DNA from 3 places in the Mucilaginibacter litoreus genome. Region 2 is predicted to be linked to each of the others. Evidence: riboswitches for the same ligand, from Rfam matches in the RefSeq annotation. Region 2 holds a riboswitch; each other region holds the start of a gene.
What was found. Region 2 has a riboswitch for S-adenosylmethionine ahead of ACFQZX_RS11885 (peroxiredoxin). Riboswitches for the same ligand answer to the same signal wherever they lie in the genome.

Region 1 (8,289 bases), on a different contig from region 2:
ATCGATATCAGCCGTACCCATTGGCCTGCTATTAAAGCCTTTTTCCGGGCTATAAGTAGTAAGCATAGCTGTTTTTATTTCTTTTACTCTTTCCTGCAAATACTGCAGGCTCTCTGTTTTTGACCAATCGCTGCTCATAGTATTATTTCATTTATATAGACGAGCATATAACCAATCAAGACAGTTATTTGTTGGGCTTACTTACATAAATATTTCCTTTTACATAAAAACGGTAAGGCAGTAATGCATCTTCGCCTGCATAGTCTACCCCAATACGCGGACAAGCCGCAACTTCTTCGTCAGCAAACGTAAGCCCCCTGTCTTCTATCCAGACAGTATCGCCTTGTAGGCTTTCAGCGTTTATTTTGCGTGATATGCCCATGGCTTTTGCAACCGAACCCGGGCCTTTAGTAATATTGGGTTTAAGTTTATCCATTCCACGTCGGGCAAGCATGGTATCTAATCCTTCGGTAGGTTGTATGGCTCTTATCAAAATGGCATGGGGCTGCCCTTCAGAAGATGTAACGATATTCAGCATTTCATGAATGCCATAACATAAGTAAACATAAATAACCCCTCCCTGTGCAAACATGGTTTGTGTACGTGGCGTTAACCTCCCACCATAAGCATGTGATGCTCTATCAATAACACCTGCATAGGCTTCTGTTTCAACAATATATCCGCCGGTAAGATCACCGTCGATACAAGTAAACAAATACTTGCCGATCAGGTCTCGGCTAAGAGCTACAACATCGGGGTTATGATAATAAAATTCCGGTAACTTCATTATGTTAATATATCGGCAAGCAGGGCATTTATTTCAGTGGCCCTGTCAATCACCATTACGTGCGTGCCGCCCTTTATAACTGCTGTAGGGTTTTTAATGTTTTGATAAGGAAACACCAGGTCATTATCGCCAATAATATGATAAAGATTATCGGGTATCGTATCATTTTTCCATTGCAGTACCGCTTCCATCGCCCATTTTAAAAACACTGGCGACGATCCTTTAAGCATGCTCATAAATAAAACCTGATCCACGGCAGACATAGATCCGAATATATATTTAACTAAAAAACCTAATTGAGTGAATAGCTTGCCGGGAATTATCCGCTGCAGCGGTATACGACGGAAAACTTTAAAATAAAAAGGTGCTTCACTGTCAGTTTTGATACTTGATATCAAAATCACCTTACTTAGCTTTAAGTGTTTGGCAACTTCAGTAGCTATCATCCCACCAAGAGACACGCCAATAACCGCATCTGATGGAGTTATATGATATTGATTTGCAATTTTTTGTGCATAAATAGCTAAAGTATCCTTTTGCTCTGGAATCAGCCAGTCGGTAGCCAGCGCTTCATACTGCGGAGGGATTACTATGTTGCCAAATAGGCGCTTATCTGCACCCAAACCAGATATCAAAAAGACCTTAGGCATTGAATTTTATAAGTTGTACAATTTGCTCAAGATACTTTGCATCTGTATCATCAAATTTATCCAGTTCTTCACTGTCTACATCAAGCACCCCTATTACTTCTCCCTGGTGAAACAATGGCAAAACAATTTCCGAACGTGATAACGAGCTGCAGGCTATATGCCCAGGGAAAGCATCTACATCAGGAACAATAAGTGTTTCTGCTTTACTCCATGCTGTGCCGCAAACACCCTTAGCCTTAGCAATGCGCGTGCAGGCAACCGGCCCCTGAAACGGCCCTAAAACAAGCTCATCGTTTTTTACCAGGTAAAAGCCAACCCAAAACCATTTAAATTGTTCTTTAAGCGCAGCAGCAATATTTGCCAGATTAGCTATCAGATCAGTTTCGCCGTAAAGTAAGGCTTCTATTTGAGGTATGAGCGATTGATACTGCTCTACTTTATTTGCCGAGCCTATAATTTTCAAGTCTTCTGCCATGCAGGCAAAAGTAATGACACTAAGCTGAAAGTAAATAAGACAAATATCATATTTAATATTTTATTTAGCACACAGATGATTGTAAGCCTTACTATAGTACGTTACCGAAAGCTTTTTGTGCCTTTCGCTTTGTTTGCAATGGCCATACACCGTTTGCCTATGTCATTACAAAATGGCTGCAGTTTTTGGAAACTGCTTGGCACCGGGAGTAACGGAACATTTGACCTGCAGCCCGATTGGCAACAGTGGGGATTAATGGCCGTTTGGGACGACCGGGAAGCTTACGATCGCTTTGCTCAAAAATCCTTTGTTAGTAAATGGTGGAATGCCTTAACTAAAGAAAGCTGGACTTTATTATGCCGCCCTATTCAAAGCCATGGCAAGTGGGACGGAAAAGAGCCGTTTGGAAAGCCAACCGGCCGCGATATTGAAGGCCCTATTGCGGTATTAACACGTGCAACCATTCGCATAAGCAGATTAAAAAACTTTTGGTCGCATGTTGATGATGTGGCAGATTTAATGACTAAAGCGCCGGGCTATGTTACCTCCATTGGCATTGGCGAGGCGCCCGCTTACAGGCAGGCAACCTTTTCTATATGGGAAAACGCAGATAAGATGAAAGCATTTGCTTATGGCAGCAAAGAGCACGCTGAAGTTATCAAAAAAACACGTAGCGAAGGATGGTATAGCGAGGAGCTTTTTGCCCGATTTAAAATTTTAGACAGCAGCGGATCATTAAATGGAAAAGATCCGTTGCAGCACTTATTACATACCACACCATGAGAGTTGTTGCAGAATTACCACACCCCGATTTTAAAATTACCATCATGAGCATGAACCAAAAATTCATCGTTAAGATGGAACAAGGCACACTTGAACAAACTTTTAAAATTCCTGAAATGGATTTGACAGATGGAGTAAACTCAGTATTTGAACTACTGGACGAAGAGTTTTTAGCAAAAGTATCAGCCCGCTTTAAAGAAATGGGCCAAGACTATCAGGATGCGTATTATCGATATAATTATTAGTATAAATAAAAATCATAATACATTTAAATACATTGTGTTATAAAAAATTATTTTTGATTACAAAATTTTATTTGGCATAAATATTCATTATTTAGCTTTAACTCTTACTAAACTAATAAATGCTTTATAGTCCTTATTTATAAAACTTATATAAAATGCTAAATATAAGCTAATTAAGATTTATAAATTTAATTAACCAAATATAATTTGGCTTGTATAGTATCACTGTATAAAGATAAAAATGCACATTATTAGAAAAAATTATTACATCTATCTATATGAAATTTGACAATAATTTTAAAATATTATTTGGAAGATAGTTTTTTATTGCCCTATATTTGAAACATTATTTGGTAGTAATACCATGATCAATTTTCCTTCGTAAGGATTTTGATTTATAAAGAAGCGGCGAGAGATCAGGCTCGACGAACCGCTGGCAACCCTGCAAAGTGTAGAAGGTGCCAATTCCTGTCCCGGAAGAATAGATTACCCGGGGGATATAAATTAATTATCATGAAAAGTCTGATTTATTTAGCTAAAACAAACACATCAAAAGCCCTACCGGGTCAAACTGTATACAACCAATCTGCAGGATGTATTTGTATGTGTTGCTGCTGTTGTTAACGCAGCCACGTCCACCTTTCTTTTCGAAAAAATACGTGCAAACCAGTGTGGATATTTGTATCCCTTGTCAATCAACACAATTAAATCAATTTTAAAACATTACTATCATGTCAGCCCTAAAATTTGAAACTTTGCAGTTACATGCAGGCCAGGAAGTGGACAGTGTAACTAACTCGCGTGCTGTTCCGCTATATCAAACTACATCATACGTTTTCAATAATGCCGAGCACGGTGCAAATCTTTTCGCTCTTAAAGAATTCGGTAATATTTATACCAGGATCATGAATCCGACTACCGATGTTTTTGAAAAGCGCATTGCCGCCCTTGAAGGTGGTATAGCTGCGCTTGCAACAGCATCTGGCCAGGCAGCACAGTTTATCGCCTTAAATAATATATTGCAGGCAGGTGATAACTTCGTCACCTCTCCTTTTCTATACGGAGGAACTTATAATCAGTTCAAGGTGGCATTTAAACGCCTTGGTGTTGAAGTTCGTTTTGCCGAAGATGACTCTGCTGAGAACCTTGAAAAACTTATTGACCATAAAACGAAAGCGCTTTATGTTGAAACAATAGGAAACCCCGGTTTCAATATCCCCGATTTTGAGAAGCTTGCACAGCTGGCTAATAAACATGATTTGCCTTTAATAGTAGATAACACCTTTGCCGCCGGAGGTTATTTGTTCAGGCCGCTGCAGCATGGCGCTCATATCGTAGTTGAATCGACCACTAAATGGATAAACGGCCATGGCACAAGCATTGGTGGTGTAATTGTAGACGGGGGCACTTATGATTGGGGCAATGGTAAATATCCGCAATTTACTGAGCCAAGCGAAGGTTATCACGGATTGATATTCAACGATGTTTTTGGCAAAAACGGGCCATTTGGTAATATCAATTTTATTATTCGTGCACGGGTTGAAGGCTTAAGAGATTTTGGGCCTGCGCAATCGCCATTTAATTCATGGCTGAACATACAAGGGTTGGAAACCCTGTCATTACGTGTACAACGCCATGTAGATAATGCCCTTGAGCTTGCCAAATGGCTTGAGCAGCAGCCGCAGGTAAAAAAGGTCAATTATCCCGGGCTTGAATCGTCCCCACAACATCTTAACGCTAAAAAGTATTTAAAAAATGGCTTTGGCGCTGTTTTATCCTTTGAAGTAAATGGCGGTAAGCAAAATGCTTCAGAAGTAATAAATAACCTTAAGCTTGTTAGCCATCTGGCCAACGTGGGCGATTCAAAGACATTGATCATTCAGCCATCTGCAACCACACATCAGCAGTTGAGTGATGCTGAACAATTGTCTGCCGGTGTTACCCCTGGCCTGTTACGTGTAGCTGTTGGTATTGAACATATTGATGATATTAAAGCCGATTTCGAGCAGGCATTAGCGAAGTTACCACAATTGATATATGCCTGATATTATAGTTTTAGTTTTTAAGTGATGGTTATGAAGGGGTAGCCGCTAAGCGCTACCCTTAATAACAACAAAAGAGAAATGAGTACACAAACCTTTACCTATACAGGAAAATTTGAACTTGAAGCGGGCCGTAGCTTACAAGGTATTGAGATAGGTTACACTACATACGGCACGCTTAATAAAAACCGGGATAATGTAGTGTGGGTATGCCATGCCCTCACTGCAAATTCCGACGTTTTTGAATGGTGGAAAGGCCTTTTTGGCCATCAGGATCATTTCAATCCGGACGATTATTTCATAATATGTGCCAATGTACTGGGATCTCCATACGGCACAACCAGCCCGCTTAGTAATAACCCTGCCACAGGTCAACCCTATTTTTTAGCGTTTCCTGAATTTACTATCCGCGATATTGTAAAAGGGCATCAATTGTTGGCTAACCATTTAGGTATTGATCATATCGAAATACTTTTAGGTGGTTCGTTAGGCGGGCAGCAGGCACTGGAATGGAGCATACTGGAGCCCGAACGTATCAAAAACCTGATACTTATTGCTACCAATGCCAGCCACTCTCCTTGGGGAATCGCCTTCAATGAGTCGCAACGGCTGGCTATTAGTGCAGATCGTACTTTCTTCGCCGGCTCTGCAGATGGTGGCAGCAAAGGGTTAAAGGCTGCACGCAGCATTGCGCTCTTATCCTATCGTAATTATAAAACCTATGGCATTACACAGCAAGAAGATGGTGATGATATACCAGGAACGTTCAAAGCAGCTTCATACCAGAATTACCAGGGCGAAAAGCTGGTTAACCGGTTCAATGCTTATAGTTACTGGTATTTATCAAAAGCTATGGACTCGCACAATGTTGGGAGAGGCAGGCATGGCGTTGATAAGGCGCTAAGTTTAATTAAAGCGCGCACGCTTGTAATTGGTATAAAATCTGATGTGTTGTTTCCTGTAGAGGAGCAACAATATCTTTTCAGGCACATACCTAAATCAGCATTTGCCGAATTGGATTCGTTTTATGGTCACGACGGTTTTTTAATTGAAACCGAAGACCTTACAAAAGTTATTACATCGTTTTTGAAAACGGATGTAAAAGGAAAAATTATTGAATTACAAAAAATAGCTTAATGAGCAAGAAATTGAATATTGGCCTCTTCGGATTTGGTGTTGTAGGCCAGGGATTATATGACATCATCAAAACGAAAAACCTGAATCTCGAAATTGTAAAGATCGCAATAAAGAACCCTGAAAAAGAGCGCTCTTTGCCAAAAGAGCTTTTTACTACTAACAGGGATGAAATACTGAATAACCCAGAAATTAACACTATTGTTGAGCTGATAAATGATACCGAAGCCGCATTTGAGATTGTTTCAAGAGCGCTTAGCTCTGGTAAAAATGTAGTATCGGCCAGTAAAAAGATGATTGCCATTTATCTGGATGAGCTGATCGAACTTCAGCATAAACATGGCACCTCTTTATTGTACGAAGGCGCTGTTTGCGGCAGTATACCTATCATTCGTAATCTGGAAGAGTATTATGATAATGAATTATTGCACTCTATAAGCGGTATTTTCAACGGCTCATCAAACTACATCCTTTCCAAAGGATTTTTGGAAAATTTAGATTACGATTCTGCTTTAAAACAGGCGCAGGACCTTGGCTTTGCTGAAACGGACCCTACTATGGATGTTGGCGGCTTTGATGCTAAGTTCAAGCTGATCATAGCGGCATCACATGCTTATGGGGTGGTTATCAAACCTGAAAATGTATTAAACATAGGCATTCAAAATTTATCAGCCAATGATTTGCAATACGCCCGCGAGAAAAACCTTAAAATAAAATTGGTACCGGTTGCCAAAGAGCTTGATGACCGCCATGTCACCCTATTTGTGCTGCCAAAGTTTGTAAATGAAAGTGAGTTTTTATATAACGTAGAGTATGAATATAATGGTGTAACAGTGCAGGCTGCATTTGCCGATCAGCAATTCTTTTTTGGTAAGGGCGCAGGTGGTCACCCCACTGGTTCTGCAGTACTATCAGATATTGCTGCATTACGCTATAATTATGCTTATGAGTACAAAAAAGCCAAAGGATTAACCAACCTACAGTTTACGAATAACGTGGAGATAAATATTTATCTGCGCTATGAGGATGAGGCTTTGGTAGACGCACTGAATTTTGAAGAAATTCACGAGCGCTTTTATTCTGGCAATTATAAATTTGTGATAGGTAAAATCAACCTGCAGTCACTTATTCAAAATCTGGAGCTGATAAATGCTGACAACGCTTTTGTGGCTTTCGCTGATCAATTGACCGGCATTACCTTAGCAGAACGCAAATTAGAAAGTGCTGTATTATAAAATCAAAACCGACTATAAACAAAATGGCCCCGAAATTCGGGGCCATTTTGTTTATGCGTTGTGCTAAATTATTTCACAGCATCTATAATAGCTTTAAAAGCATCTGGATTGTTCATAGCCAAATCAGCTAACACCTTACGGTTTAAACCGATTTCTTTAGCGGCTAACTTACCCATTAACTGTGAGTAAGAGATACCATGCTGACGGGCACCCGCGTTAATACGCTGGATCCATAAAGCCCTGAACTCTCTTTTTTTGGTTTTACGGTCGCGGTATGCATACTGTAAACCTTTTTCAACTGTGTTTTTAGCAATAGTGTAAACCTTGCTGCGTGAACCCCAATAACCTTTGGCGAGGTTCATGATTCTTTTCCGGCGTCTTCTCGACGCTACTGCGTTAACTGAACGTGGCATTTTGTTTGTTTTTTGGTAGTGAGTGTTCCTGTTTTACCCGGAAGCTTCAGACTCTAATACCTGGTTAAAAATTAATTAATTACTTGCCGATACAAAGCATGCGTTTTACGTTACCCATGTCAGCATCAGATACTAAACTGGTGTGACCAAGGTTACGCTTACGTTTGGTTGACATCTTGGTTAAGATGTGGCTTTTGTATGCGTTTTTTCTGGCAATTTTACCGGTTCCAGTAAGCTTAAAACGCTTTTTTGCACTGGAATTGGTTTTCATTTTTGGCATAACTGTTATTTATTTAGATATAAGATTTGAGATGTGAGATCTGAGAAAACCTACCTCAGCCACACCTCATTTCCTGTGTTTACACTGTTACTAATTCAAAGACCTAATCAAAGAGAATTATCTCAAATCTCAAATCTAACGTCTTTTATCTATTTTTTACCTGCCTTAGGCGCTACCGTTAAAAACATACGCTTACCTTCAAGTTTAGGCAATTGTTCTACTTTACCAACCTCTTCTAATGCTTG
Region 2 (8,289 bases):
ATATACTGAACCGTGAAGAGGCTAAAGCAGGTGATGTTTTCTTTTTACCTGCGGGCCGCGTGCATACTATAGGCAAAGGGCTTTTAATTGCCGAGATTCAGCAAACTTCAGATATCACTTATCGTATTTACGATTTTGACCGTGTGGATGATAAAGGCCAAAAGCGTGAACTGCATACTGAAGAAGCATTGGCTGCTATTGATTACAAGCATTATGATCAGTACAAAACTCAGTATCAGCCCCAAAAGGATGAAACCGTGCATGTAGTGAAATGCCCTTACTTTACCACAAACGTTTTAGATGCTACACATGGCGTTGAAAAGGATTATTCAAACCTCGATTCGTTTGTAATACATGTTTGTGTTGAAGGCGGGTATACACTTAAGCATAATAACAAATCCTATACTGTAAAAATGGGTGATTGCATTTTGTTGCCTAAAACCATTGAGAAAGTTGAGCTTGAAACAACTGCTGGTTTCAAAATACTTGAGAGTTATATTGAATAATCTATTTAAGCGGGCCTTCTTTCGGCTGTCTGCAGATTTTCGTATATACTCGCCAGGTAAGTTAAATCAATTGGCTTTACAATATAATCCGCTATAAGCGGATTATTTTTTGCCCTATTTATATCTTTTGGATCTATTGATGAACTGATGGTGTAAACAACGATATCTTTTCCCAGTTGTGATTTTATTTCCCCAAATGCTTCATTAAATTCCCAGCCATTCATTACCGGCATGTTAATATCTACAAATAAAACATCCGGTAAGCGCTGATTATTATCAGGATTGGTTAAATAATCAATAGCTTCTTTACCATTATTAAACTCTAATATCTCGTTAAAAATGCCTTTTATCGAGCTTAATTTTTTGAAACCATAAGTAAAGATCTTATCATCATCAATTATCCCGGCGGTCACCATATTAATATCCCTATTCACAACTGTTATTATTATACCAGTTTAATAGTAAATTTTGTGCCAACATTTACTGTGCTATCCACAACTATGGATCCACCAAGTGCTTCAACCTGGTTGCGTGTCATAAAAAGGCCTATTCCCTTAGAGTCATTGTTTCGATGAAAAGTTTTGTACATCCCGAAAAGTTCACTACCATGACGGTTTAGGTCAATGCCTAAACCGTTATCTTCAAAAATTAAATAAATTTCTTTCCCGCTGCTTTGTGTGGTAATATTTAAAACGGCGTTGCGGTTAGGGTGCTTATATTTTAACGCATTGGTAAGCAGGTTAAAAAATATGCTTTCCAGATAGGCTGGTATATAGTTAACCTCCGGAGCATCGGCAAAATTGGTATTGATTTTTGCGTTTGTAGCGCTAATGTTGGTTTCCAGGGCTGATACTACATTCCCAAAGGTTCTTTCAAAGTTGACCAGTGATGTCCCTTTAGAAATCTCTGCCTGCATTTTTACAATTTCATCCAGATGCTCCATTGTAGCGCTAAGGCTTTGACTGATGGTGCTGATATGCGAGAAGATCTCCAACCTGTCCTGTTCCAGTTGTGTATCTTCAAACAGAGTCACCATTGATTTTAGGTTGCCTGCATGCGACCGTAAATTATGTGATACGATATAAGCGAAGTTTTGCAGTCGCTTGTTCTGGTCGTCAAGCAGGTTAACAGATGATTGCAAAGTAATGCCACTTTTTTTTACACTGTCAATATCCTGAAATATGCCTCTTATAGCTATGCAGCTTCCATGATCATTAATTACAGGTACACCTTTTGCCTTAACCCATACAACATTGTTTTTGGCGGTTCTGAATTGTGCATCCAAATCATAAGGCTTACCCAGGTCAATAGCATTTTGTAGCGCATCACGTAATTGCTGCTGATATTTGGGTTCAAAAAAACTAATGGCTTCATCAACAGACATTTGTACTGGAGTATCAAGCTCAAAAACTTCATAAATTTCCTTGCTTAAAATAAGCTCCATACTTTTCACATCAATTTCCCAAATGCCTATTTTGGCAATCCTGCCAATCTCTTCAGATTTAAAATCTTTTTCCGCCGCTGTTAATTCAGCTAATTTAAGTTTGTTGATGTTAACAAAAGTGCCATATAATAAAGGGCTTCTTAAGTTTTTAATATAGTGTATTTTGCTTTCAAACCATTGATAGCCATTTAGTTTGGTGAGTAGCCTGATTTGTGTTATTGGTGAGCTTCCGCCTCGGATTGCACGTGTGGATTCTAAAAATGTCTGTCTGTCGCGGTAGTATAATAAGTTCTCGAAAAAGTAATTATAAGAACATTCAATTTCTCCTGAAGTATACCCTAATGCAGAATAAAAACCGCTTGACCACTTTATATCCCTTGTGTTAAGATTGTACTCCCATACACCAATATCGATATTATCAAACAGTTCTATAATGTGGGCCGTTTTTTCGCTAAAAAAAATATGTTCTTCAGTTGAACCCATTTAAGCTGTTATCAATATCTATTAATTAAGTGTGTAAACACTAGTTCTATAACTTTGTTGCTTATTATATATTGTTTTAATACCTAAATTATTAACAAAGCAATATTTATACGTATGGTTTATAAATGTGGTTTGTTTAGGTAGTTTTAGTTAAAAATATTACAATTATAGCGAACTCGTCCTAACATGGGTAATCAAATTTGAACTATTGCATTAATATGGTAATATTATAATTTGCTAAACTCATAAATTAAATGGCATAAGTATCTTAACTCATATATACAAAAGGCAGTCAAAATCAATCCTTTTTGCTAAGTTTATTACCTTTACAATTAATATGAAAAACAGATTTATTAAAAGCGTACTTATATTATTAATTTCAAGCGTAACAGCGTTGAACAGTAGCGCCCAAAACGCGGGTGCGCCAAACAAAGTTTGGTCCGTATCTAAAGCAAATGCGTGGTATGCACAGCATAAATGGATGACCGGGGCCGACTTTATGCCAAGCAGTGCTATCAATCAATTAGAAATGTGGCAGGCCGATAGTTTCGATCCTGCAACTATCGACAAAGAATTGGGTTATGCGGAAGAAATTGGTTTTAACACAATGCGGGTTTTTTTATACAGCCTTGCATGGCAGCAGGATAAAGCCGGCTTTAAAAAGCGTGTTAACGATTATCTGGCCATTGCCAATAAGCATCACATAAAAACAATGTTTGTATTTTTTGATGATTGCTGGAATGCGGATGCAAAAATTGGTAAGCAGCCGGCACCAAAAACCGGTGTTCATAACTCTGGCTGGCTGCAGGACCCCGGTAATCGCTTAAATAATCCGGGTCAGGTGCAAATGTTACAGGCTTATGTAACTGATGTGCTAACAACTTTTAAGCATGATAAGCGCATACTGCTTTGGGATTTATATAACGAGCCTGGTAACTCAAAGAAAAAAGACGCATCTTATGATCTGCTGACTAAAGTATTTACATGGGCACGGGCTGTAAGCCCCGATCAGCCATTGTCTGCCGGGCTTTGGGACTGGACCTTCGAAAAACTCAACACTTACCAGGCTTTAAATTCCGATATCATAACTTACCATGATTATACGGAAGAACCATCGCACCGTAAAACTATACAGTTGCTTAAAACCCATGGCAAGCCGCTTATATGTACAGAATATATGGCCCGTACACGCGGCAGCCGTTTTGAAACAATTATGCCTATGCTGAAGCAAGAAAATGTTGGTGCTTTAAACTGGGGGTTTGTAATGGGTAAAACCAATACTATATATGCCTGGGACAACCCAATACCCGATGGCAGTGAACCTAAGGAATGGTTTCATGACATTTTTCGTAAGGATGGCACAGCCTATAAACCCGAAGAAGTAGAATTGATAAAAAAACTAAATGGTAAGTAACGCTTATATTTTAGCAATTTTTTATTCCTGTTTATCAATTAGTTAAACTTAATCCAAAAAAATTATTATAAAGTCTATAGGTTTTATAGAATTTATAAATATCTTTGTGACGTTATCGTTCTTTAAATACTTATCCAGAAAGACAGAGGGAAGGGCCCAACGAAGTCTTAGCAACCTGTACCGCTTAGGTAAAAGGTGCTAATTCCTGCTTCAATGATTTTATGCATTGTAAGACAGATAAGCTGATTTAAATGATTAATATGCCTGTGGCATATTTCCTTTTCTGCTTAGGCATGCCGCTTAATTCCGGATAATCTTATTGGGAAAATATTAAACATAACTTACTTATTAGTAAGTAAATAATTAACTAAAAACTTTGTAAAATGAGCTTACGAATTGGCGACGACGCCCCAAACTTTAAAGCACAAACCTCACAGGGGGAAATTGATCTGTATGAATATCTTGGCGACGGCTGGGGAGTTTTATTTTCTCATCCGGCAGATTACACGCCAGTTTGTACAACCGAGTTGGGTAAAACCGCATCGCTAAAAGATGAATTTGATAAACGCAATGTAAAAGTGCTTGCATTGAGTACCGACAATGTAGAATCGCATAAAGGATGGATCAACGATATCAATGAAACGCAAAACGTTGAGGTAAACTTCCCTATAATTGGCGATGAGGACCGCAAAATTGCTGAAGCTTATGATATGATACACCCAAATGCTTCGCTCACGGCAACAGTACGTTCATTATTTATCATCGGGCCGGACAAAAAAATTAAACTGATCATCAGCTATCCTGCATCTACAGGCAGAAATTTCCAGGAAATACTAAGGGTGATAGATTCACTGCAACTAACCGCTTACCACAGCGTTGCTACACCTGCCGACTGGAAAGACGGTGATGATGTAGTTGTATTGCCTTCGATAAAAACAGAAGATATCCCTTCAAAATTTCCAAAAGGATTTAAGGAAGTAAAACCATATTTGAGAACGACACCTCAGCCCAATAAGTAAGTAAAGGGTAATAACAAGTCGCGTGGCCGAGAGGATAGGTGAGGGTCTGCAAAACCTTTTACGGTAGTTCGAATCTACCCGCGACGTCTAAACTGCTGACTACTAACTATAACTGTGGCGATGGGATTTATGCCCATCGCTTTTTTACTTTAATACATCCAGCAGCCTGAACATCTTTTCGCGAATACCGCTGCCCGGGCCATTATAGTTGTTTACCATGATGGAAAAGCATAACTGCCTGCCATCATGCACCTGAAAGCCCGCATAAGCCTGTACACTGTTAATACTGCCGCTTTTCATCTTCATGTCGTTGTAAATGGGAAGGCTGTCATAAAAGTCATCAAACCAGCTTTCTTTTTTTGCAGATTGAAGTATCCTGGCAACTGTTGATGTGGTAATTCTATCCTCCGGTGACAGACCGCTGCCGTCAAAAATATTCATGGAGCGTTTATCAATACCCTTCATTTCCCAAAAAGCTTTAAGGGCGTCAACACCGTCGGCAGTTGAAGCTTGTTTTCCTGCCTTTAAGGCTATACTGGCAAGCAGTTGCTCGGCATACAGGTTAATGCTTTTTCTGTTGAGCCAATATACTATCTGGCTTAAAACCGGTGAATTGATAACAGTAAGGCTTTTAGTGTTGGCCGGCACCTGCATATCTTTTTCGGCCAGCATCAGGGAAGATTGCGGGCTGTTGTTTACAGGGATGCCTAAGCGTTTAAGCGTGTCGCTCAGCCGAAGCGCAGCATCAAACGCCGGATCAGGAATGGCGGCAGATACACGTTTTTTGGTTTGATCTACAGCGTAAGTGCCACGCAGGTACATTATTTTGCTGTTAAAAGCAGGCAGATAAGGGTAAGCCTGATCGCCGGTTTTGGCAGCGCCGTTGGTCAGTTCGCTTTTATATTGCAGGTAACTGGTTTCAGGAGACGTACCTTCCACGGTGATGGTATTACCAACACTGCCAGTCTTGAGCAAAATATCAAATTGGTTTTCGCGCCAGCAAAGCCCTGCAATGCCAGCACCATAATAGGTGCCCAAGTCCTGCCATATCCAACCATCCGGGATTGACTGTTGATTGAATACACCGTTATCGCCTATAATTCCACCGTTAATCCTTTTTACACCTGCCTTTTGCAATGCAGCCACCATTGCTTTTAGTACAGCGTTTTCTTTGGTTGCAGACCACCGCCAACTGCCTAAAGTTGGGTCGCCACCACCTTTAATAATCACATCTCCGTTAAGTGTGCCCGATGCATCTATATATCCCGAATAGTTTAACTGAGTTTCGTATCTAAAATCCTTGCCTAAAAGATTAAAGGCGGTAATACTTGTAACCGTTTTAAGTGTAGAGCCGGGCGCCAAACCCATATCAGGGTTGGCGGTGAAAACAGTTTCGCCGGTTTTAGTGTCCAGAACGGTTAATGATACTGATGCATATTTGCATTGTTCGTCAGACTGAAAACGGTTAAAGGCGGATTGTAATTTTTTTTGCAGGTCAGATTGCGCGCAGACCGCGTCTGCAATAAAAACGAATATTAAACTAATTAACCACGTCTGCTTTATCTTCATTACGGCTACTTACTTTTGTCAAATAATAAATTGGTATGCCTATCAGCACAATTAACAGTCCATATTTAACGTAATCGCTCTTATAAACGCATAAAAGTGCGCAAAAAGCAACTCCCATCAATATATAAAGCGCTGGCAGTACAGGGTAACCAATTGCTTTATAAGGGCGTTCGGCATTTGGCATTTTTTTGCGCAAAATATAAATACCTAAAATAGTGAGCACATAAAACACTACCACCACAAATGATATCATATCCAATAAATCGCCGTAGCGGCCGCTTAAACACAATAACGAAGCAACAAAAGCTTGTATCCAAAGGCCAAACTGCGGTACGCCAAACTGGTTAAGGGTACCGGTACGTTTAAAGAACAAACCATCTTTAGCCATGGTATAATAAACCCTGGCACCAGAAAGTATCAGTCCGTTATTGCAGCCAAAGGTTGATATCATGATCATTACAGCAATGATATAGGTACCTATGTTACCAAAAATTACATGCGATGCGGTTACCGCCACGCGGTCTTTATCGGCACTGGCAATATCCTGTAAAGACAATACGCCTGTATAAACTACGTTTGCCAGTACATAAATAACGGTTACGATAATAGTACCAAACATCATACTCAGCGCTACGTCACGCTTAGGGTTTTTCATTTCGCCGGCTACAAAGGTTACGCTGTTCCAGGCATCGCTGCTGAAAATAGAACCAACCATTGCAGCAGCTATTGCACCCAGGGCAGCACCCATTGTTAATTGAGTGATGGAACCATCTTTAGCAAGGTTATGCAGGTCCCAGGGTGTAGCCCAGTTAGCACGCCATATATCGCCTTTGAAGGCCAGAAAGCCAAAAGCTATCAGCCCGAATAAACTTAACAGCTTGGTTAAAGTGAAAGTTGTTTGGATTAATTTACCGCCTTTAACCCCTCTGGTATTAATAAACGTAAGGAAAATAATAAGTATGATGGATACGATCTGTGCTGCGCTGATTTTAAGCGACCCGGTTTGAAAAACAATGTTATCCTCGCTTAACGGCTTCCATAAATAAGCTGCGAATTTGGAGAAGGCAACACCCACAGCTGCAATTGTACCGGTTTGTATAACCGCAAAGAAGCTCCATCCGTATAAAAATGCGATCAGTTTGTTGTAGGCTTCTTTCAGATATACATACTGGCCCCCCGCTTTCGGGAACATGGCGCTTAGCTCGCCGTAGCTCAATGCCGCGGTAAGTGTCATGAAGCCTGTTAAAAGCCATACAGCTATCAACCAGCCAGATGAACCAACATTGCGTATAATATCGGCGCTTACAATAAAAATACCTGAACCGATCATGGAACCGGCAACCAGCATGGTGCCGTCGAGCAAACTTAATTCGTGTTTTAGTTTAGATGGAGTGGGTTCGTTAGCCATTAGGGTTAAAGGGTTTAAACCACTAAACTATTCAAAAACTTTATAATTTGACACGCTATTGTGAATAATTAATTTACTATTTTGCATCAACCAATTATATCTGCTTTTACATAAAAAGCACTTAAACACTTTATAAACTAAATTTATGGATCTTTTGAACAATTACTTAATCTATCTGATCCCCGTCTTTGGCTTGATAGGAATACTCGTTATGGCGGGTAAATCTGCATGGGTCACCAAACAGGAAACGGGCGATGCTTCTATGAACCAGCTTGCCGGTTACATTGCTGATGGGGCAATGGCATTTTTACGTGCTGAATGGAAGATACTGAGCTACTTTGTAATTATAGCAGGCATTTTACTGGCGTGGTCGGGCACTACAGTTGCTACATCCAGCCCTGTTATAGCTGTATCATTTTTAATAGGGGCGTTTTTATCGGCCTTTG
Region 3 (8,289 bases), on a different contig from region 2:
TAGTATCGGCAAACTCAACCAAACGTTCTGTTGCGTCGTCACGGCGGTTAAGCAGCACATCTTCAACCAATTCAAGCAGGTCTTTAGGAATTTGTTCGTAAACTTCCAGCATACCGGCATTAACAATACCCATATCAAGGCCTGCCTTAATGGCATGATAAAGAAATGCCGAGTGCATAGCCTCGCGTACCACGTTATTGCCGCGGAACGAGAATGATATGTTACTTACACCACCGCTAACCTTGGCCAGCGGCAGGTTTTGTTTTATCCAGCGGGTAGCTTCAATAAAATCTACCGCGTAGTTATTGTGTTCTTCCAAACCGGTTGCCACGGTAAGGATGTTGGGGTCAAATATGATGTCCTGCGGAGGGAAGCCAACCTCATCAACCAGTATACGGTAGCTGCGCTCACATATCTCTTTGCGGCGCTCCAGTGAATCGGCCTGGCCTGTTTCGTCAAAAGCCATCACCACGGTTGCAGCACCGTAGCTTAATATCTTGCGGGCATATTCTTTAAACTTCTCTTCGCCTTCTTTTAGCGAGATGGAGTTGACGATACCTTTGCCCTGTAAACATTTTAAGCCCGCCTCCAACACGGTCCATTTTGATGAATCGACCATGATGGGTAGCTTGGCAATATCGGGCTCGCTCGCAACCAAATTCAGGAATTTCACCATCACAGCCTCAGAATCTATCATTCCCTCATCCATATTAATATCGATAACCTGAGCACCACCTTCTACCTGCTGTAATGCAACAGAAAGAGCTTCCTCATAATTTTCGGCAAGGATAAGCTTGGAGAATTTTGGTGAGCCGGTGATATTGGTACGCTCACCTATATTTACAAAGTTAGTTTCGGGAGTTAAAGTTACGGCTTCCAAACCGCTCAAACGCAGGTAAGGCTGTATCTCCGGAATTTGGCGGGGTGGATACTTTGCAGCCTTTTCGGCGATACATTTGATATGATCGGGCGTGGTACCGCAACAGCCTCCTACTATATTTACCAAACCAGCTTTTATAAAATCATCTACCTGGTGGGCGGTTTCATGCGGGGTTTCGTCATAAGCGCCAAACTCGTTAGGCAGGCCGGCGTTGGGGTAGGCTGAGATAAATACACCTGCCTTTTCAGAAAGTTCCTCTAAGTGCGGACGCATCTCTTTTGCACCCAGCGCACAGTTTAAACCAACCGATAACAAATTGGCATGGCTGACAGAATTCCAGAAAGCCTCAACAGTTTGGCCAGACAAAGTACGGCCTGATGCATCGGTAATGGTACCTGAGATCATGATTGGAAGCCTGCGATCTGGCCCCCCTCTAAATCTCCTCCCAGTGGCTGGAGACTTCTTTAATTCGTTGGCATACCTATCTATCGCAAACAACGCTGCCTTTGCGTTCAGCGTATCAAAAATGGTTTCAACCAGCAGCACATCAGAGCCGCCATCAACCAGCCCGCGCACCTGCTCGTAATAAGCCTCGGCAAGGTCATCAAAAGTAACGGCGCGGTAACTCGGGTCATTAACATCGGGCGACAGCGATGCTGTGCGGTTGGTAGGGCCGATAGCACCGGCTACAAACCGTGGTTTTGATGGATCTTTTGCCGTGTATTCATCAGCCGCTTCCCGGGCCAGGCGCGCACCCTCATAGCTTAGCTCGTAGCCCAGCTCTTCCATATGGTAATCGGCCAGCGAAATGCGTTGGGTGCTGAATGTATTGGTTTCTATAATATCGGCACCGGCTTCCAGGTACTCGGCATGTATAGCTTTTATAACATCCGGCCGTGTAAGGTTCAACAGGTCATTGTTACCTTTAAGATCAGATGGATGGTTACGAAAACGCTCGCCGCGAAAATCAGCTTCTGTCAGCTCGTACCGTTGTATCATGGTACCCATTGCCCCATCAATAACCAGGATGCGTTTTTGTAGTTCTTTTCTAATATCCATTTGTATCAGTTGGCAGTTGCCGGTTACCAGTGGGCAGTTAAACAAGCGGGTACAGCAAATACTGCAAACTGCTTACTCAAAACTGCAAACTGTATGTAGCTTACTCGAAAAGTCGGGGTGTAATGGGTTGACTTTCACTTATCTGTCCCGTTCATTTAATAGAGCCGGGTAGAATGTAGCACCTTGTTAAGTAACAGGTTGCTAAGACATCGCAGGGTCTAATCCCTCCGTCTTTCTCCATAAGCGGTACAAAGATGAATAATAATGTTGTAAAACGCAAATAGTAGCATAAGCGCTACAAAAAAAAGCCTTGCAGGTATTAACCCACAAGGACTATCTTTAACTCTAATTTTGTCAACCTGTTTCAGGACGACTGCTTTGCTTATTCCCCTTTGTTGTCGTGATACAGTTCTTTCTTTTCAATGCGATAGGAAAGCACCAGGCCGAGGCCGCCAAAAATCGCTATCAAGCCAAAGTAAATAGCCTCGTTCTCATCCTGTGTACTGGCAAAAGTAGTGCGATCTAAAACATAAGCTAAAAACAGGCCTAAGCCCGAACCTATTAATAGCAACCCCCATTTAAGATTTTGCCATGGAGCTGGCTGTGGTTTATAAGCCCGGGGGTCCATGCCTCGTTCTATCATTGCCATGCGCTCCCGGTTTCTCATATAAAAAATTCCAAATATTAGGGCAAATAAGCCCAGAGAGATTAAAATCGGTATTAATATTTTTCCGTCCATGATATTTATTTTTTTTTGTTGATGTCACCACCATGGTGTATTTGCAGGCTATGACCACATCGTTTTTTAAGAGGTTACACTCATTGATAAATATTTTTAAAAGTACGATAACACCTTTCTGTATAAACTTACCTATACATATGATTTTTAAACCGTATATCTAAAATCGTAATTTAGTATGTAACCTAATATTGAATGTTGTAGTCAGAGAGGTTGTATATGCAAAGCAGGCTTTCGGATATTGAGTTGATAGAACAAACACTTGGCGGCAACCAGTCGGCCTATGCCGATCTGGTAAGGCGCCATCAGCGCTTTGTTTTCACACTGGCTATGCGCTTTGCAAAAAGCAGGGAAGATGCTGAAGAAATTGCGCAGGATTGCTTTGTGAAGGCTTATCGTTCGTTATCTTCCTTTCAGCAACAATCTAAGTTCAGTACCTGGCTATATACAATTGTATATACAACCGCTATGACTTTTTTAAGGAAAAAACGTGTTAATACTTCATCAATTGATGACGATGAAACCTATATCCAAATAGAGAATAAGCCCGGCGGTTTTGATGAACATAACGTAGAAAACAAATCGCGCAGCTTTTACCTTAATCAGGCCATTGAGCAGTTACTGCCTGATGATGCGACCATTATAACCATGTTTTACAAAGGCGAGCAGTCGCTTGAAGAAATAGCAGGAGTGTTAGGTATAGAGGCTAATACCGTTAAAGTAAAACTATTCAGGGCGCGACAGCGTTTAAAGGAAAAGCTGGAGCGTAATTTAAAACACGAAGTTAACGAACTGATATGAACAGCATTGAAGAAAGACTTTGGAATTACATTGATGGAACTTGTACCGATCAAGAACGGCAGGCCATCGCCCGGCTTATAGAGCGTGACGAAGCATATCGTAATAAGTATAACGAACTGCTGCTGTTTAATGAAAGCCTTAACAATATAGAGCTTGATGAACCGTCCATGGCCTTTACTTATAATGTAATGGAGAGCGTACGGATTGAAAATGCCAGCCAACCGCTGAAGGCCGCTATCAATAAAAAAATAATATGGTCAATAGCTGTATTTTTTATAGCTACGGTTGCAGGGTTACTGGTGTACACATTTAGTACAGTAAACTGGTCAGCAGGTACTGATGTTGATATTCCGGTAAAACTGAATGTACCCCGTATAAGCAGCTACCTAACAGGGCCGGTAATCAAAGGTTTTTTGTTTTTTGATATTGTAATGGGCTTGTTTTTATTAGACAGCTATCTGCGTCGTGTCAAACTGACAAAGCAGCAATAAGTGTCACTTTTTGTGTATAAAAATCTTAACACATAAACCTACACCGCCAGTTGTATATAGCTTTTAATTAAATAAATCGGCTTGAAAGTGTAGATATGACACATTTAGAGCAGATCAATATATTTTGGTACAGTCTTTGTAACATCTTTTGCAACCGGTAAACTTACCGGTTAATTGTGATAAGGTTTAGGTTGAAAGTCCTCCGGAGCAAGTCTGGAGGGCTTTTATTATTTTATAGCTATTGATTATTGCTTTGCAACCCATTTCACTAAAAATTCATCTTGCAATTGCTACATTAGTGGTAAATTTGAATGATGAGAAAAACTAAATTTTACTTGCTTGCCGTGCTCTTTGCATGTGTAAGCCTAAATATTTATGCCCAGCAGGAACCCCGCATCCCTGAGGCCAGCTCCACACAAACCATTATACAGGATTTTGGACTGGGTAAAATAACCATAACTTATTCAAGGCCAAATGTAAAAGGGCGTAAAATATTCGGTGGTATCAATCCTTACGGGCAAGTATGGCGTACAGGTGCAAATGCTGCTACTACCATTACCTTTAGCGAAGAAGTAATTATTGAAGGTAATAAAGTGCCTGCCGGTACCTATGCACTTTTTAGCATCCCCGAAAAAAATGAGTGGACTATCATTTTAAACAAAACTGCTAAACAATGGGGGGCTTATGATTATAAGCAGGCTGATGATCTGCTTCGCTTTAAAGTGAAGTCATTAACTGTAAAAGAGAAGCGCGAAACGTTTACCATGCAGTTTGCTAATTCAACAACAAAAACTACCGATTTATATATTGTTTGGGACCATACTGCCGTACCTATTCATATGCAAACCAATGATGATGCACAAATAACTGCTAACATTGAAAAGCTGATGCAAGGTGAAATAAAAAAGCGTCCTTATTTTAATGCTATACAATATTATTACGAGAATGACAAAGACCTTAAAAAGGCCATGCAATGGGCTTTAGAGGCAGAGAAGCTTGAACCTAATGCACCATGGTTTAAACTATGGAAATCGCGCATACAGCTTAAGATGGGCGATAAGGCAGCAGCAATAGCAACAGCCCAACAGGGGATTAAACTCGCTAAGGACAGTAACGACGAAGAATATGTAAGGCTTAATGAAGCGGTTATACAGCAAGCCAAAGATTAATTAATTAATACCAATAAAAAGGCCTTAAGCTGCTTAGCTTAAGGCCTTTTTATTGGTATTATATCTGTAGGTAAGTTTGTATAAGTTTGTGGCTGTACAAAAACAAATTTAATATGCGGGAAGGCGGTCTTTATGGCAAGGCGTACACGCTCTATAGCTGCGGTTATGTCTTCTGTATCAATATCAGGGTCAAAATCTATGATCAGCATTAGCATTACATCATCAGGCGCCTGGTAAGTTGACAGCACATTTACCACACGTATAACCGCCCTATCCTGCTCGGCAAGTGTTCGTATTTTTTGTTGAGTTTCCGGAGCAATACCTTCACCCATAAGCAGGCTCCTGCTTTCTCTGGCCAAAATGGCTGATACAAATACCAGTAATAAACCTACCAGTACTGATGCCACTCCGTCCATATATTCCAGATGGTAACTGTGCCCTATCAGCATAAATACAAATACAATCAGCAGGCCCAGCACGGCAGCACCATCTTCAAACAAAACCAAAAAACTGCTTGGGTCTTTACTTTTAACAATTGCTTGCCACCAGCTTAAACCGTTGCGAACCTGGTTGAATTCTTTCGCCGCGATAACAAACGAGGCGCCCTCAAATATCATGGATAAGCCCAATACAACATAGTTCCACACAGGGTTTTCAACCGGTTCAGGCCTGATGATGTGCTGGATGCCCTGATAAATGGAAAGCCCTCCACCCAGGCCAAATATCAGTATAGATACAATGAACGACCAAAAGTAAAGCTCCTTACCATAACCAAAGGGATGGGTAATATCCGCAGGTTTCTTACTGTGGTTTAGCCCGTACAGCAGCAGCACCTGGTCAACTGTATCTACCAGGGAGTGTATACCTTCAGATATCATTGAAGAGCTGTTGGTGAAACCGCCGGCAATAAATTTAGTAACTGCGATCAGCAGGTTTGCTATTAATGCACTATATATAGATGTTCTGTTCTTGGCCATTTATAACATTTATATGTAGTAAATGCTAAACAGGCAGATGTGTTTGCTTCAAAGCAGCTTTTTAGCTTTCGCTTATGTATAATTTATCCTTGCTTATAATGAAATTCAACAGCCATGCAAAAATCACAACGCCTATGCACCCAATAGCATTTAACCATAAATAGGCAACAGCTTCGTAATACCCCATTAGGCATATAATGGCTTCTGTAATTACTGCGGCAACAAATACTGCTGTCGCGCTCACTTTTTTAAAGTAAAAGGCAACTATAAAAACACCCAATATGGTGCCATAAATATAGGATCCCAAAAGGTTTACCGCCTCCAGCAAATTGCCTATTTTGTTTGCATACAAAGCCATACCTATGCAAACTATACCCCAGAAAACAGTGGCCAGCCGCGTAGCGTTTACATATTGCCGGTCAGTTGCTCCTTTATAGAAAATACGTTTATAAACATCAACCACTGTTGTTGATGCAAGCGCGCTGATACCGCTTGCGGTTGAACCCATAGAAGCCAGAAAAATTATAGCTATTAATAAACCGATGAGGCCTTTGGGTAGATAATGTGTTACAAAAGTTAAAAACACATAATTGGTGTCATTTACATTTTGGTTGCCGCTTCGTTGTTTAATAATGTCAATAGCTTTATCCCGAATGTTATTCATTTGAATTTCGGCATCCTTCAACGCTGCTTTTGCAACGGTAATTGCTGGCTTGTTATTACTGCTTAACACTGTATTTAGCTGTTCAGCAAGATCCCTTTTATTTTCAAACGCATTTTGGTAATCTGTTTCCAGCTTATTAAACTCTGCGGCATAAGGGCTTCTTTTTACCTGTTCAACTTCGTAATTGTTAAAAAACACCGGCGGGCGGTTAAACTGGTAAAATGTAAATGTTAATACGCCTATCAGCAAGATGAGGAACTGCATGGGTATTTTGATAAGGCCGTTCATGATAAGGCCCAGCCTGCTTTGTGCAACCGAACTCCCGGTTAAGTAACGGCCTACCTGGCTCTGATCGGTACCAAAGTAAGATAGCTGCAGAAAAAAGCCTCCAATTACACCGCTCCAGATATTATAGCGGTTATCGGGATCAAACTTCCAGTCGATAATATTCATACGGCCCATATTACCTGCAATTTTTATGGCTTTTATAAACCCTGTGTTATCAGGCAAAAGCCATACAACACAACAAGCCGCCATAAACATTCCGGTAAAAATTACGCTCATTTGCAGCAGTTGAGTGTAAGATACTGCTTTTGCACCACCGTAAACTGTATAAAAAAGAACTAAGCCGCCTATAAAAAGAGTGGTATAGGTAGTATTAATATGTAATATTCCTGATAAGATAATTGCTGGTGCATAAATAGTGATCGCCGTTGAAAGGCCTCGTTGAATCAAGAACAGCGTTGCTGTAAGCACACGGGTTTTCAGATCAAAACGTTGCTCCAGAAACTCATATGCTGTATAAACTTTTAGTTTATGAAATATGGGGACAAAAGTGATGCACAGCACAATCATGGCCAGGGGCAGGCCAAAATAAAACTGAACAAAGCGCATACCATCACTATAGGCCTGACCAGGCGCTGATAAAAAGGTAATAGCGCTTGCCTGAGTAGCCATTACCGAAAGGCCAATATGGTACCATGGCAGCGAACGGTCGCCGGCTATATATTGATCTATGTTTTTACTTCTACCGCTTTTCCAAATGCCATAGGTTACAATTGATAAAAGTGTAACTGCAAGAACTATCCAATCGGTAAGGCTCATTCAAAATAAATTGTAATGAGCCAAAATAACAAAATTAAAAAAACCAGCCATACGATAACTATACCGTAAAACTGGTTCCAGGTTTTTATGTAAGATGGAAGGCCGCTGTTATCAGACCTCTTCACGTCCCTTTACCAGGAATTTGATAAATACCGCGGCAGTTAATAAACCAAAAACACCACCAACAGGTATCCATATAAAGCCTCTATCAACAATTGCGCCTACAAATAAACCGCAAACCAAGGCTACCAGGTAGTATATGTAATCGTAGCTTTTTTCTTCTTCGTGATGATGATGTGACATAGTATGTTATGTTAATACGATGCAAATTTAAATTAATAAACCATTGATGCCAATTGTATTATCAGTTTTTGGGTTTACTCAGTAAATTAATAAATAAACGAT

Region 1: another riboswitch for S-adenosylmethionine. It lies ahead of ACFQZX_RS09560 (O-acetylhomoserine aminocarboxypropyltransferase/cysteine synthase family protein); the one in region 2 lies ahead of ACFQZX_RS11885 (peroxiredoxin).
Region 3: another riboswitch for S-adenosylmethionine. It lies ahead of metH (methionine synthase); the one in region 2 lies ahead of ACFQZX_RS11885 (peroxiredoxin).

Annotation. Positions count from the first base shown of each region.
Region 1 covers NZ_JBHTHZ010000005.1:314,128-322,416, forward strand. The annotation lists gene ACFQZX_RS09530 (pyridoxamine 5'-phosphate oxidase family protein) at 1-138, opposite strand, end outside; gene ACFQZX_RS09535 (DNA-3-methyladenine glycosylase) at 185-787, opposite strand; gene ACFQZX_RS09540 (alpha/beta fold hydrolase) at 787-1,437, opposite strand; gene ACFQZX_RS09545 (GAF domain-containing protein) at 1,430-1,912, opposite strand; gene ACFQZX_RS09550 (DUF3291 domain-containing protein) at 1,988-2,695, shown strand; gene ACFQZX_RS09555 (hypothetical protein) at 2,692-2,940, shown strand; SAM riboswitch class I at 3,333-3,446, shown strand; gene ACFQZX_RS09560 (O-acetylhomoserine aminocarboxypropyltransferase/cysteine synthase family protein) at 3,672-4,985, shown strand; gene ACFQZX_RS09565 (homoserine O-acetyltransferase family protein) at 5,064-6,119, shown strand; gene ACFQZX_RS09570 (homoserine dehydrogenase) at 6,119-7,351, shown strand; gene rplT (50S ribosomal protein L20) at 7,420-7,764, opposite strand; gene rpmI (50S ribosomal protein L35) at 7,844-8,044, opposite strand; gene infC (translation initiation factor IF-3) at 8,194-8,289, opposite strand, start outside.
Region 2 covers NZ_JBHTHZ010000010.1:17,592-25,880, reverse strand. The annotation lists gene ACFQZX_RS11905 (type I phosphomannose isomerase catalytic subunit) at 1-506, shown strand, start outside; gene ACFQZX_RS11900 (response regulator) at 512-940, opposite strand; gene ACFQZX_RS11895 (PAS domain-containing sensor histidine kinase) at 952-2,433, opposite strand; gene ACFQZX_RS11890 (1,4-beta-xylanase) at 2,771-3,847, shown strand; SAM riboswitch class I at 3,975-4,091, shown strand; gene ACFQZX_RS11885 (peroxiredoxin) at 4,231-4,866, shown strand; tRNA gene ACFQZX_RS11880 (tRNA-Cys) at 4,883-4,953, shown strand; gene dacB (D-alanyl-D-alanine carboxypeptidase/D-alanyl-D-alanine endopeptidase) at 5,011-6,435, opposite strand; gene ACFQZX_RS11870 (APC family permease) at 6,407-7,843, opposite strand; gene ACFQZX_RS11865 (sodium-translocating pyrophosphatase) at 7,989-8,289, shown strand, end outside.
Region 3 covers NZ_JBHTHZ010000013.1:3,115-11,403, reverse strand. The annotation lists gene metH (methionine synthase) at 1-1,939, opposite strand, end outside; SAM riboswitch class I at 2,075-2,185, opposite strand; gene ACFQZX_RS13525 (DUF6249 domain-containing protein) at 2,322-2,678, opposite strand; gene ACFQZX_RS13520 (RNA polymerase sigma factor) at 2,898-3,479, shown strand; gene ACFQZX_RS13515 (hypothetical protein) at 3,476-3,970, shown strand; gene ACFQZX_RS13510 (DUF2911 domain-containing protein) at 4,282-5,139, shown strand; gene ACFQZX_RS13505 (cation diffusion facilitator family transporter) at 5,178-6,116, opposite strand; gene ACFQZX_RS13500 (sodium:solute symporter) at 6,178-7,884, opposite strand; gene ACFQZX_RS13495 (hypothetical protein) at 7,996-8,187, opposite strand; gene ACFQZX_RS13490 (PIG-L family deacetylase) at 8,249-8,289, opposite strand, start outside.